3 regions of the Streptomyces sp. NPDC096324 genome follow, and region 2 is predicted to be linked to each of the others. Evidence: riboswitches for the same ligand, from Rfam matches in the RefSeq annotation. Region 2 holds a riboswitch; each other region holds the start of a gene.
What was found. A riboswitch is a leader RNA that binds a small molecule or an ion and turns the genes downstream of it on or off. The one in region 2 is predicted to bind thiamine pyrophosphate.
Positions count from the first base shown of each region.

Region 1: it holds a riboswitch for thiamine pyrophosphate, as region 2 does, so the genes downstream of both, thiC (phosphomethylpyrimidine synthase ThiC) here and thiO (glycine oxidase ThiO) in region 2, are expected to answer to the same signal.
Region 3: it holds a riboswitch for thiamine pyrophosphate, as region 2 does, so the genes downstream of both, ACIQ7M_RS36645 (thiamine ABC transporter substrate binding subunit) here and thiO (glycine oxidase ThiO) in region 2, are expected to answer to the same signal.

Region 1 covers NZ_JBIWFK010000013.1:176,619-179,887, reverse strand. The annotation lists gene ACIQ7M_RS31825 (SsgA family sporulation/cell division regulator) at 1-46, shown strand, start outside; gene ACIQ7M_RS31820 (YibE/F family protein) at 130-1,671, opposite strand; TPP riboswitch at 1,743-1,899, shown strand; gene thiC (phosphomethylpyrimidine synthase ThiC) at 1,892-3,269, shown strand, end outside.
Region 2 covers NZ_JBIWFK010000004.1:444,397-447,665, reverse strand. The annotation lists gene ACIQ7M_RS12740 (thiazole synthase) at 1-139, opposite strand, end outside; gene thiS (sulfur carrier protein ThiS) at 143-343, opposite strand; gene thiO (glycine oxidase ThiO) at 340-1,506, opposite strand; TPP riboswitch at 1,504-1,616, opposite strand; gene ACIQ7M_RS12725 (hypothetical protein) at 1,669-2,061, shown strand; gene ACIQ7M_RS12720 (NAD(P)/FAD-dependent oxidoreductase) at 2,090-3,269, shown strand, end outside.
Region 3 covers NZ_JBIWFK010000020.1:4,781-8,049, reverse strand. The annotation lists gene ACIQ7M_RS36650 (ABC transporter permease) at 1-225, opposite strand, end outside; gene ACIQ7M_RS36645 (thiamine ABC transporter substrate binding subunit) at 201-1,298, opposite strand; TPP riboswitch at 1,375-1,480, opposite strand; gene rlmN (23S rRNA (adenine(2503)-C(2))-methyltransferase RlmN) at 1,561-2,667, opposite strand; gene ACIQ7M_RS36635 (GntR family transcriptional regulator) at 2,892-3,269, opposite strand, start outside.

The DNA.
Region 1 (3,269 bases), on a different contig from region 2:
CGCGGTGCTCGACCGCATCCTCTCGGAGGAGCAGAGCGCGGGCTGACGCCCCGGTCGGCCCGAAGCGGAGGAACGCTTCCTCACAAGGGCCGCCGGTGCAGGATGGTTTCAGCGCTTACTGGGCACGCGTCAGTGCTTGCGGCGACGTCCCTTGCCGCTCCGCGCCGGGGTCCTGTCGGCCGTGGACTGGGCGGGGACGGGCGCGCCGTCCTCACGGTCCGCGGCGACCACCAGGGCGGCCAGCGCGGTCGTCACCGGCACCGCGGCGACCAGACCGATCGATCCGACGAGCGTCCGCACGATCTCCTCGGCGACCAGCTCGCTGTTGGCGACGGTGTCCACGCTGCTCTGCGCGATCGAGAAGAGCAGGAGCAGCGGCAGCGCGGCGCCCGCGTAGGCCAGGACGAGCGTGTTGACGACCGACGCGATGTGGTCCCGGCCGATACGGATACCCGCCCGGTACAGGGCGCGCCGGCCCATCGTGGGGTTCGCCTCGTGCAGTTCCCAGACGGCGGACGTCTGTGTCACCGTCACGTCGTCCAGGACGCCGAGCGAACCGATGATGACGCCGGCCAGCAGCAGACCGCTCATGTCGATGGACGGGTACAGGCCGTGGATCAGGCCGGTGCTGTCGTCGGTGTTGCCGGTCAGTACGGCCCAGTCGATGAAGAACGAGCCGAGGAAACCGATCAGCACCAGCGAGAGCAGGGTGCCGACCACCGCCACGGACGTCCGGGCCGACAGACCGTGACACATGTAGAGCGCGATCAGCATGATCGCGCTGGACCCGACAACGGCCACGAGCAGCGGGTTCGAGCCCTGCAGGATCGCGGGCAGGATGAAGAAGTTCAGGATCACGAAGCTGATGGCCAGGGCGACCAGCGCCATGATGCCGCGCATCCTGCCGATCACCACGACGACCACCGCGAAGATCACGGCGAGCAGCGTCAGCGGCAGCTTCCGGTTCGCGTCCGTGACCGAGTACTGGAGGTCCTTGGGAGCGGACGGCTCGTACGCGACGACGACCTTCTCGCTCTGGTGCAACTGCCGTGACTGGTCCGGCTGGACGATCTCGGTGAACGTGCGGCCCTTGTCCTTTCCGGTGTCGATCCGGACGGTCGCTTTCTTGCATTCCCTCGAGGACCCGCTCCGAGCCGAGGAACCCCCGGTCGCGGAGGTGTCGCCCACCGAGGTCCCCGAGGAGGCGTTCACGGACTTGCAGTCCACTTGGTCGATCTTCGTGACCGTCGCCTGCTGGGTCTGCCGGTCGAAGCCGACACCGGTGCGCTCGTGGGCCGGTGCGCCGCCGGGCCACAGGAGCACGAGACCCGCCACGACCGCCGCCGCGAAGGGGATCAGTACCGCGGCGATGACCTTGCGCAGATGCTTGGAGACCGGCGCCGCGGGACCGTGGCTGTGGGAATGCCCGTGCCCGGCACCCGCAGGTTCGCTGTGCCCGCGGCGGGAACCCGGCTCGTGCCCGTCGCCCGAACCGTGATGATCACCGTCCGGTCCGTGCCCATGTCCGTGCCCATGTCCGTGCCCATGTCCGTGCCCCTGCTCATGCCGGTGCTCGGGGCCGGTGCCGGAGCCATGTCCGCGGCCGCCGTCGGAGCCGGGACGGCGTGGTGGCTCGGACGGGGGGAACGAGTGCTGCCGGGTCGTCGTCACCGCCCGATCATCGCAAGAACGTCAAGGGCCCTCTGTTCACCGCGCCAAATATGGCGCTAGCGTGGAGGCACCTTTGCACACGCGGGAGCTCGGAGCACCGGGCTGAGAGGACGCTGACCTCCGTCTTCGCGATGTTTCACATGAAACATCGGCGATCGGAAGCCGCTGCGTCGACCGCTGAACCTGTTACCGGGTAATGCCGGCGTAGGGAGTAGGTCAGATGACCGACAAGGATGTACGCATGCCTGCCTCCGGGCGGACGGACGGGGCTTCCCCGCTGTCTCCGGACGGCCAGGACAGGCAGTCCATCGGCTGGCACAAGGCGTACGTCGGGGGCACACGCCCCGATCTGCGGGTGCCGGTCCGCCAGGTGCACCTCACCAACGGGCAGTCCGTGACGCTGTACGACACGTCCGGCCCGTACACCGATCCGACCGTCGACACCGATGTGCGCAGGGGGCTGGCGCCGCTGCGTGAGAACTGGATCATCGCGCGCGGAGACACCGACGAGTACGCGGGCCGCCCCGTCCGCCCCGAGGACGACGGGATCAAGCACACGTCCCCGCGCGGAGGACTGCGCAACCTCGACGCGGTCTTCCCCGGCCGGCCGCGACAGCCACGCCGTGGGCGGCCCGGCCAGGCGGTCACCCAACTCGCCTACGCGCGACGCGGGGAGATCACGCCCGAGATGGAGTTCGTGGCGCTCCGCGAGAACGTCGATCCCGAGGTCGTACGGGAGGAGATCGCCGCGGGCCGAGCGGTGCTGCCCGTGAACGTCAACCATCCGGAGATCGAGCCGATGATCATCGGCAAACGGTTCCTGGTGAAGGTCAACGCCAACATCGGCAATTCCGCGGTGACTTCCTCCATCGAGGAGGAGGTGGAGAAGATGACCTGGGCGACCCGCTGGGGTGCTGACACGGTCATGGACCTGTCCACCGGTCGCAACATCCACACCACCCGTGAATGGGTGCTGCGCAACTCCCCCGTACCCATCGGCACCGTGCCGCTCTACCAGGCGCTGGAAAAGGTCGACGGTCGTGCGGAGGAGCTGACCTGGGAGATCTACAAGGACACCGTCGTCGAACAGGCCGAGCAGGGCGTGGACTACATGACGGTCCACGCGGGCGTGCGCCTGGCGTACGTACCGCTCACCGCGAACCGCAAGACCGGCATCGTCTCGCGCGGCGGCTCGATCATGGCCGCCTGGTGCCTCGCGCACCACAAGGAATCGTTCCTGTACGAGAACTTCGAGGAACTCTGCGAGATCCTCGCCGCGTACGACGTCACCTACTCGCTCGGCGACGGGCTGCGGCCGGGTTCCATCGCGGACGCCAACGACGCCGCGCAATTCGCCGAGTTGAGGACGCTCGGGGAACTCAACGCGGTCGCGAAGCGTTTTCAGGTACAGACGATGATCGAAGGCCCGGGACATGTCCCGATGCACAAGATCAAGGAGAACATCGACCTTCAGCAGGAGATCTGTGATGAAGCTCCGTTCTATACCCTCGGCCCGCTGACGACGGACGTCGCGCCGGCGTACGACCACATCACTTCCGGCATCGGTGCCGCGATGATCGCCTGGTGGGGCACGGCCA
Region 2 (3,269 bases):
GCATCGCGACCGTCGTCAGCTCCGTTCCGGACGCCACCAGGGCGCGCTCCAGCACGTCGAGACTGGGCGCGCCGCCCGTCCCCATGATCAGCCGGGACCCGTGGACCGTACCGCCGAGGACGAAGGGATCGTCTGCCATGGGTCAGCCTCCTTGGACGGCGGTGAGGACTTCGACGCGGTCACCCTCGGCGAGCGCGGTGGACGGCCACTGCGTGCGCGGGACGACGGTCTCGTTCAGGGCGGCGGCCACCCCGGACGACGAGGCGGTGAGGGTCGCGACGAGCGCGTCGAGAGCGGTCCCGGCGTCGATCAGCCGCCGCTCCCCGTTGACGACGATGTTCATACCGGCAGCTCCGTGCGGGCCGTGGCGCCGAAGCGCAGGGGGGTGAAGGGGCGGGCTTCGGCGGGGAGGTCGCCGGTGGTCAGCACGTGGGCCATCACGTCACCGGTCACGGGCGTCAGGAGCACACCGTTGCGGTGGTGCCCGGTGGCCAGCAGCAGCCCGTCCAGGGCGCTCGGGCCGAGCAGCGGAGCGTTGTCGGGCGAGCCGGGCCGCAGCCCCGCGCGGGTCTCGGTGAGCGGCAGCTCGGTGATCCCGGGGACCAGTTCGTGGGCGTCGCGCAGCAGTTCGTACACGCCGCCCGCCGTCACGGTGGTGTCCCAGCCCAGCTCCTCGCTGGTCGCGCCCACCACGAGCTCGCCGTTCTCGCGCGGCACCAGGTAGACGTGGCTGCCGCGCACCACGGCCCGCACGGTGCGGTTCAGGAAGGGCGCGTACCGCCGCGGCACGGTCAGCCGCAGCACCTGCCCCTTGACCGGGCGCACCGGCGGCACGGCGTCCTCGGGGACGCCCGCCAGGCGCCCGCTGAGGCTGCCCCCGGCCAGCACCACCCGGTCCGCGGTGAGGCCGGTGCCGTCCGCGGTGACGACACCGGTCGCCCGCTCCCGTACGACGCTCAGACGCTCCGCCCAGGTCCGGTGGACGGTCACTCCGGCCCGCTCGCACGCGGTGACCAGGGCGGCGGCGAGGCGCCGCGGGTCGATCTGGTGGTCGCCGTCCACCCGCAGACCCCCGCGCACGCCGGGCGCGAGCATCGGTTCCAGACGGCGGCACTCACGGCCGCTCAGCCACTCCGACTCCAGCCCCGAGCAGACCTGGAGCGCGTGCAGCTCCCGCAGATGGGCGCGGTCGTCGGCGTCCAGCGCGACGGCCAGCGTGCCGCTGCGGCGGTAGCCGAGGTCCTGTCCGGACGCCTCGGTGAGCTCGGCGGCGAAGTCCGGATAACGGCGCGCGGAGGCGAGGTTGAGGCCCAGCAGGGTCTCCTCGCCGAAGTGCAGTTCGGTGACGGCGGCCAGCATCCCGGCCGCGACCTGTGCGGCGCCGCCGCCCGGCTCGGGGTCCACGAGCGCGGTCGTGAACCCGCGCTGCGCGGCCCGCCAGGCCGTCACCAGACCGATGATCCCGCCCCCGACGACGAGGACGTCCGACGAACGTGCAGACGGCATGGGCGTCCAGCCCCTCCCTTCGCCGGCATGACCCGGATCAGGTTCGTACGGTCGGAGGCCGCCCAGCCTCCCTCTCAGCCCGGTGCGTCCGGGCTCCCGCGAGTGCTTTACGTTGGCCACCCTAGCCCGCCCCCGTCCGTCTCAGTAAGGGAGCCTCCGCCCATGGCGCGACCGCTCGACGGCCTCGTGCTCGCCCCCGTCGCCGACCAGGCCCCGGGCCAGGTGGGCACCCGCACCCGGTTCACCTACCACGAGGAGGACGGCGTGGTCTGGGCCGACTACACCGGCGGCGACGTCGTCCGCGGACATCTCGTCGGCACCCGCGAGGGCGACCGCCTCGACTTCCGGTACGTGCAGCTCAAGCGGGACGGGACCACCGCGTCGGGCCACTGCGTGTCCCTCGTCGTGGAACTCCCCGACGGCCGGGTGCGGCTGGAGGAGACCTGGACGTGGGAGTCGCAGCCGGGCGCCGGGACGAGCGTGGTGGAGGAACCGCCCGCGACCGACCGTGTGCAAGCCGTGTGCAACAGGTCACCGAGCACGTCCGCTGACTGACGCATCGTCACGTGTCTATGGTGATCAGGTGAGCGATCAGACGCAGGCACAGTCGCAGAGGCCCACGGCACGGCGGGTCGTCGTGGTGGGCGCGGGCATGGCCGGGGTGCAGACCGCGGTCGCCCTGCGCGAACAGGGCTTCACGGGCACCGTCACGCTGATCGGCGCGGAGCCGCACCAGCCCTACGACCGGCCGCCGCTGTCCAAGGCCGTCCTGCTCGGCAAGGCCGAGGGCTCCGCCTTCGACATCGACTTCGAGGCCCTGGACATCGATCTCCGGCTGGGCAGCGAGGCGCTCGGCGTGCGCCCCGGCGACCACGAACTGGACACGGACGCGGGATCCGTCCCGTACGACGTCCTGGTCGTCGCCACCGGCGCGGAACCGATCCGGCTCCCCGGCGCCGAAGGCGTTCCCGGCGTGCATCTGCTGCGCACCCTGGACGACGCCGACCGGCTGCGTCCCGTACTCACCCGGCAGCACGACATCGTGGTGGTCGGAGCGGGCTGGATCGGCGCCGAGTTCGCCACGGCGGCGCGCGAGGCGGGCTGCGCGGTCACCGTCGTCGAAGCCGCCGACCGGCCGCTCGCCGGGGCGCTGCCGCCCGAGGTGGCCGCCCCGATGACCGCCTGGTACGCGGACAGCGGGGCCTCGCTGCGCACCGGCGCGCGCGTGGAGCGTGTCGAAAGCGGCGCGGTGATCCTGGACGACGGCTCCCGGGTGCCCGCGGACGCCGTCGTGGTCGGGATCGGCGCGCGGCCCGCCACCGCCTGGATCGCCGGCTCCGGCATCGAACTCGGCGCCCACCGCGAGATCGTCGCCGACGACCATCTGCGCACCTCGCTGCCGGACGTCTACGCGGTCGGCGACTGCGCCTCCTTCCCGTCCGGCCGCTACGAGGAACGCCTCCTCGTCCACCATTGGGACAACGCCCTCCAGGGCCCGCGCACGGTCGCCCTGAACATCGTCGGCGAGACGCCCGCCGCCTACGACCCCGTGCCGTACTTCTGGTCCGAGCAGTTCGGCCGTTTCGTGCAGTACGTCGGCCACCACACGCCCGCCGACACCCTGGTGTGGCGCGGCGACCCCGCGGGCGCCTCCTGGTCGGTGTGCTGGCTCCGCGGGACACGGCTCGTCGCCCTCCTGGCGGTGGGCCGCCCGAGGGACCTCGCCCAGGGCCGCCGGCTGATCGAGGCGGGCGCCGCGATGG
Region 3 (3,269 bases), on a different contig from region 2:
GAGCCCGCGCGAGACGATCGCGGCGACGGGATAGGCGAAGAAGACCGCGAAGAACGCGACGGGCAGCGCCATCAGGGCGAACCGCGCCGCGTTCTGCCCGCGGGCCCGGCGCGGAGCCCGGTCGGCGCGGTCCCGCCCACCGGGCCCGGCCGGTCCGGCGGTCCTCTCGGGACCGCCGGCCTTCACCGTCCCGTCGGCGGCTACTTCAGTACGAGCGAGGTCCACGACTTGACCCACTGGTCGCGGTCGGCGGCGATCTTCGCGGGCGTCAGGGTCTGGGGATCCTTGGCCTGCGGACCGTACTGGGTGAACTCGGCCGGCACCCGCGCGCCCTCACGGACCGGGTAGACGAACATGTTGAGCGGCATGTCCTCCTGGAACTCCTTGGTGAGCAGGAAGTCCAGGAGCGCCTTGCCGCCCTTGGCGTTCTTGGCGTTGCTGAGCAGGCCCGCGTACTCGACCTGCCGGAAGCAGGTGCCGTCCGCGACGCCGGTCGGGGCCGTGGCGGGCTTCGGGTCGCCGTAGATGACCTCGGCGGGCGGCGAGGAGGCGTACGAGACGACGAGCGGCCGGTCGGCCTTGGCCTTCTTGCCGCCGGCGGACCCCGAGAACTCCTCGTTGTAGGCCTGCTCCCAGCCGTCCACGACCTTGACGCCGTTGGCCTTGAGCTTCTTCCAGTAGTCCTGCCAGTTCGCGTCGCCGTAGTGCGCGGCGGACCCGAGCAGGAAGCCGAGGCCGGGCGAGGAGGTGGCGGCGTTCTCGGTGACCAGGAGGTTCTTGTACGCGGGCTTGGCCAGGTCGTCGAAGGAACGCGGCGGCGTCAGCTTGTGCTCGCTGAACCAGGCCTTGTCGTAGTTGACGCAGATGTCGCCCGTGTCGATGGGCGTGACCCGGTGCTTGTCCTGGTCGGTCCGGTACTCCGGCAGGACCTGGTCCGCGCCCTTGGCCTCGTACGGCTGGAAGAGCCCGTTGTCGAGCGCGCGGGAGAGCAGGGTGTTGTCGACGCCGAAGAAGACGTCGCCCTGGGGGTTGTCCTTGGTCAGGATGGCCTTGTTCACGGCCTGCCCGGCGTCGCCGTCCTTGAGGACGCGCACCTTGTAGCCGGACCGCTTCTCGAAGTCCGCCAGGACGCTCTTCGACACGAGCCACGAGTCGTGGCTGACGAGCGTGATCGTCTTCGAGTCGCCCGAGCCGGTGGCGTCGGACGAGCCGCACGCGGACAGCACGGGCAGCGCGACGAGACCGAGCCCGACGGCCGTGACCGCGAGTCGTCTGCCGCCGCTGGTGTTGGTGATCACTGATTCCTCCTGGGTGACCAGGAAGAGACGCGGCCCTGCCCGGGACCTCTGACGGTTCCCGGGCAGGGCGCAACAGCTTGAGTAATGACCGAACTTCCTACCCAGAATGACCTGGGCAAGGTTCAGAGGGTCTGCGGTCTGTCCCGCACTCTCAGCGCTGTGGCGCTCCCCTGTCGGAATATGAAGATGTCGGACGGTGAGGATGCCGGGTCATCACGACATCGAACGACGAAGATGACGAAACAAACCGACTCGGTTCAGACTACCGCTCGGTCGCGGCGAGCTGACCACACGCTCCGTCGATCTCCTGACCACGGGTGTCCCGGACGGTGACCGTGACGCCGTGGGCGGCGATCGCCTCGACGAACGCCTTCTCGTCCTCGGGCCGCGACGCGGTCCATTTCGAGCCCGGGGTCGGGTTCAGCGGGATGAGGTTGACGTGGACGGGCTTGCCCTTGAGCATCCGGCCGAGCCGGTCGCCTCGCCAGGCCTGGTCGTTGATGTCGCGGATCAGCGCGTACTCGATGGACAGACGGCGCCCGGACCGGTCCGCGTATCCCCAGCCGGCGTCCAGCACCTCGCGCACCTGCCACCGTGTGTTCACGGGGACGAGGGTGTCGCGCAGTTCGTCGTCCGGGGCGTGCAGGGAGATCGCGAGCCGGCATTTGAAGCCCTCGTCCGCGAACCGGTTGATCGCGGGAACCAGACCGACCGTCGAGACGGTGATGCCGCGCTGCGACAGCCCCAGCCCGTCGGGCTCGGGGTCGGTGAGGGCGCGGATCGCGCCGACCACCCGCTTGTAGTTGGCGAGCGGCTCGCCCATCCCCATGAAGACGATGTTGCTCAGCCGCGCGGGACCCCCGGGGATCTCGCCGTCACGCAGCGCCCGCATCCCGTCGACAATCTGGTGCACGATCTCGCCCGTCGACAGGTTCCGGTCGAGGCCGGCCTGTCCGGTGGCGCAGAACGGGCAGTTCATCCCGCAGCCCGCCTGCGAGCTGATGCACATGGTCACCCGGTCCGGGTAGCGCATGAGGACGGACTCGACGAGCGTGCCGTCGAAGAGCCGCCACAGGGTCTTGCGGGTGGTGTCCTGGTCGGTCGACAGGTGCCGCACGACCGTCATCAGCTCGGGAAGCAGCGCTTCCTGGAGCTTGCCGCGCGAGGCGGCCGGGATGTCCGTCCACTCGGCGGGGTCGTGCGCGTACCGGGCGAAGTAGTGCTGCGAGAGCTGCTTGGCACGAAACGGCTTCTCACCGATCGCGGCAACCGCCTCTTTGCGCTCGGCAGGCGTGAGATCGGCAAGGTGCCGCGGCGGCTTCTTGGCTCCGCGCGGCGCGACAAAGGTGAGTTCTCCGGGTGCAGGCATAACCCTTCCAGTGTCGCAGATCATCCGCGGGGCCCCAGGCCAGAGAGGGGTGGGGGCGGTCACCCCTGGGCAGTCCCTGGCAGCTTCTGTCGACCTCGCACGGCCCAGGGACGGCCCAGGGACGATCTTGGGCGAGGCCCCTGACCAACCACGAGCGAGGGCAGGGAAGAGTAGGGGCGGTCGCGGGGCATCAACACCCGCAACCGCCCCCGATGGACTGACGATCAACGATTGATCGGAATCTCGTAGACGATCTCGCAGTAAGCGACGGGCACCACGATGTCCGCCGTCTCGACGGGCCGTCCGTCGTCGCTGTAGTACGTCCGCCGGATGTGCGTGACGAGCGCCGCCTTCTGGATGCCAAGCAGCGATGCCTCCTCGGCGGTCGCCGTCCGCGGCTCCGGCTGCTCCACGGCATGACTGACGGTGACCCCGATGGCAGCCATCCGGTTCACAACACCCGCCCCGGCATGCGGCCCTCCCTCGGGGAGGACGACGAGAGAGCCGGCCGTGAGGTCGTACGGCTCCCAGCTCGTCGAGAGCTGCACCGGCTTGCCGTCCGCCAGGAACTCGTACGTGGTCCGGACGCACAGCTCGCCCTC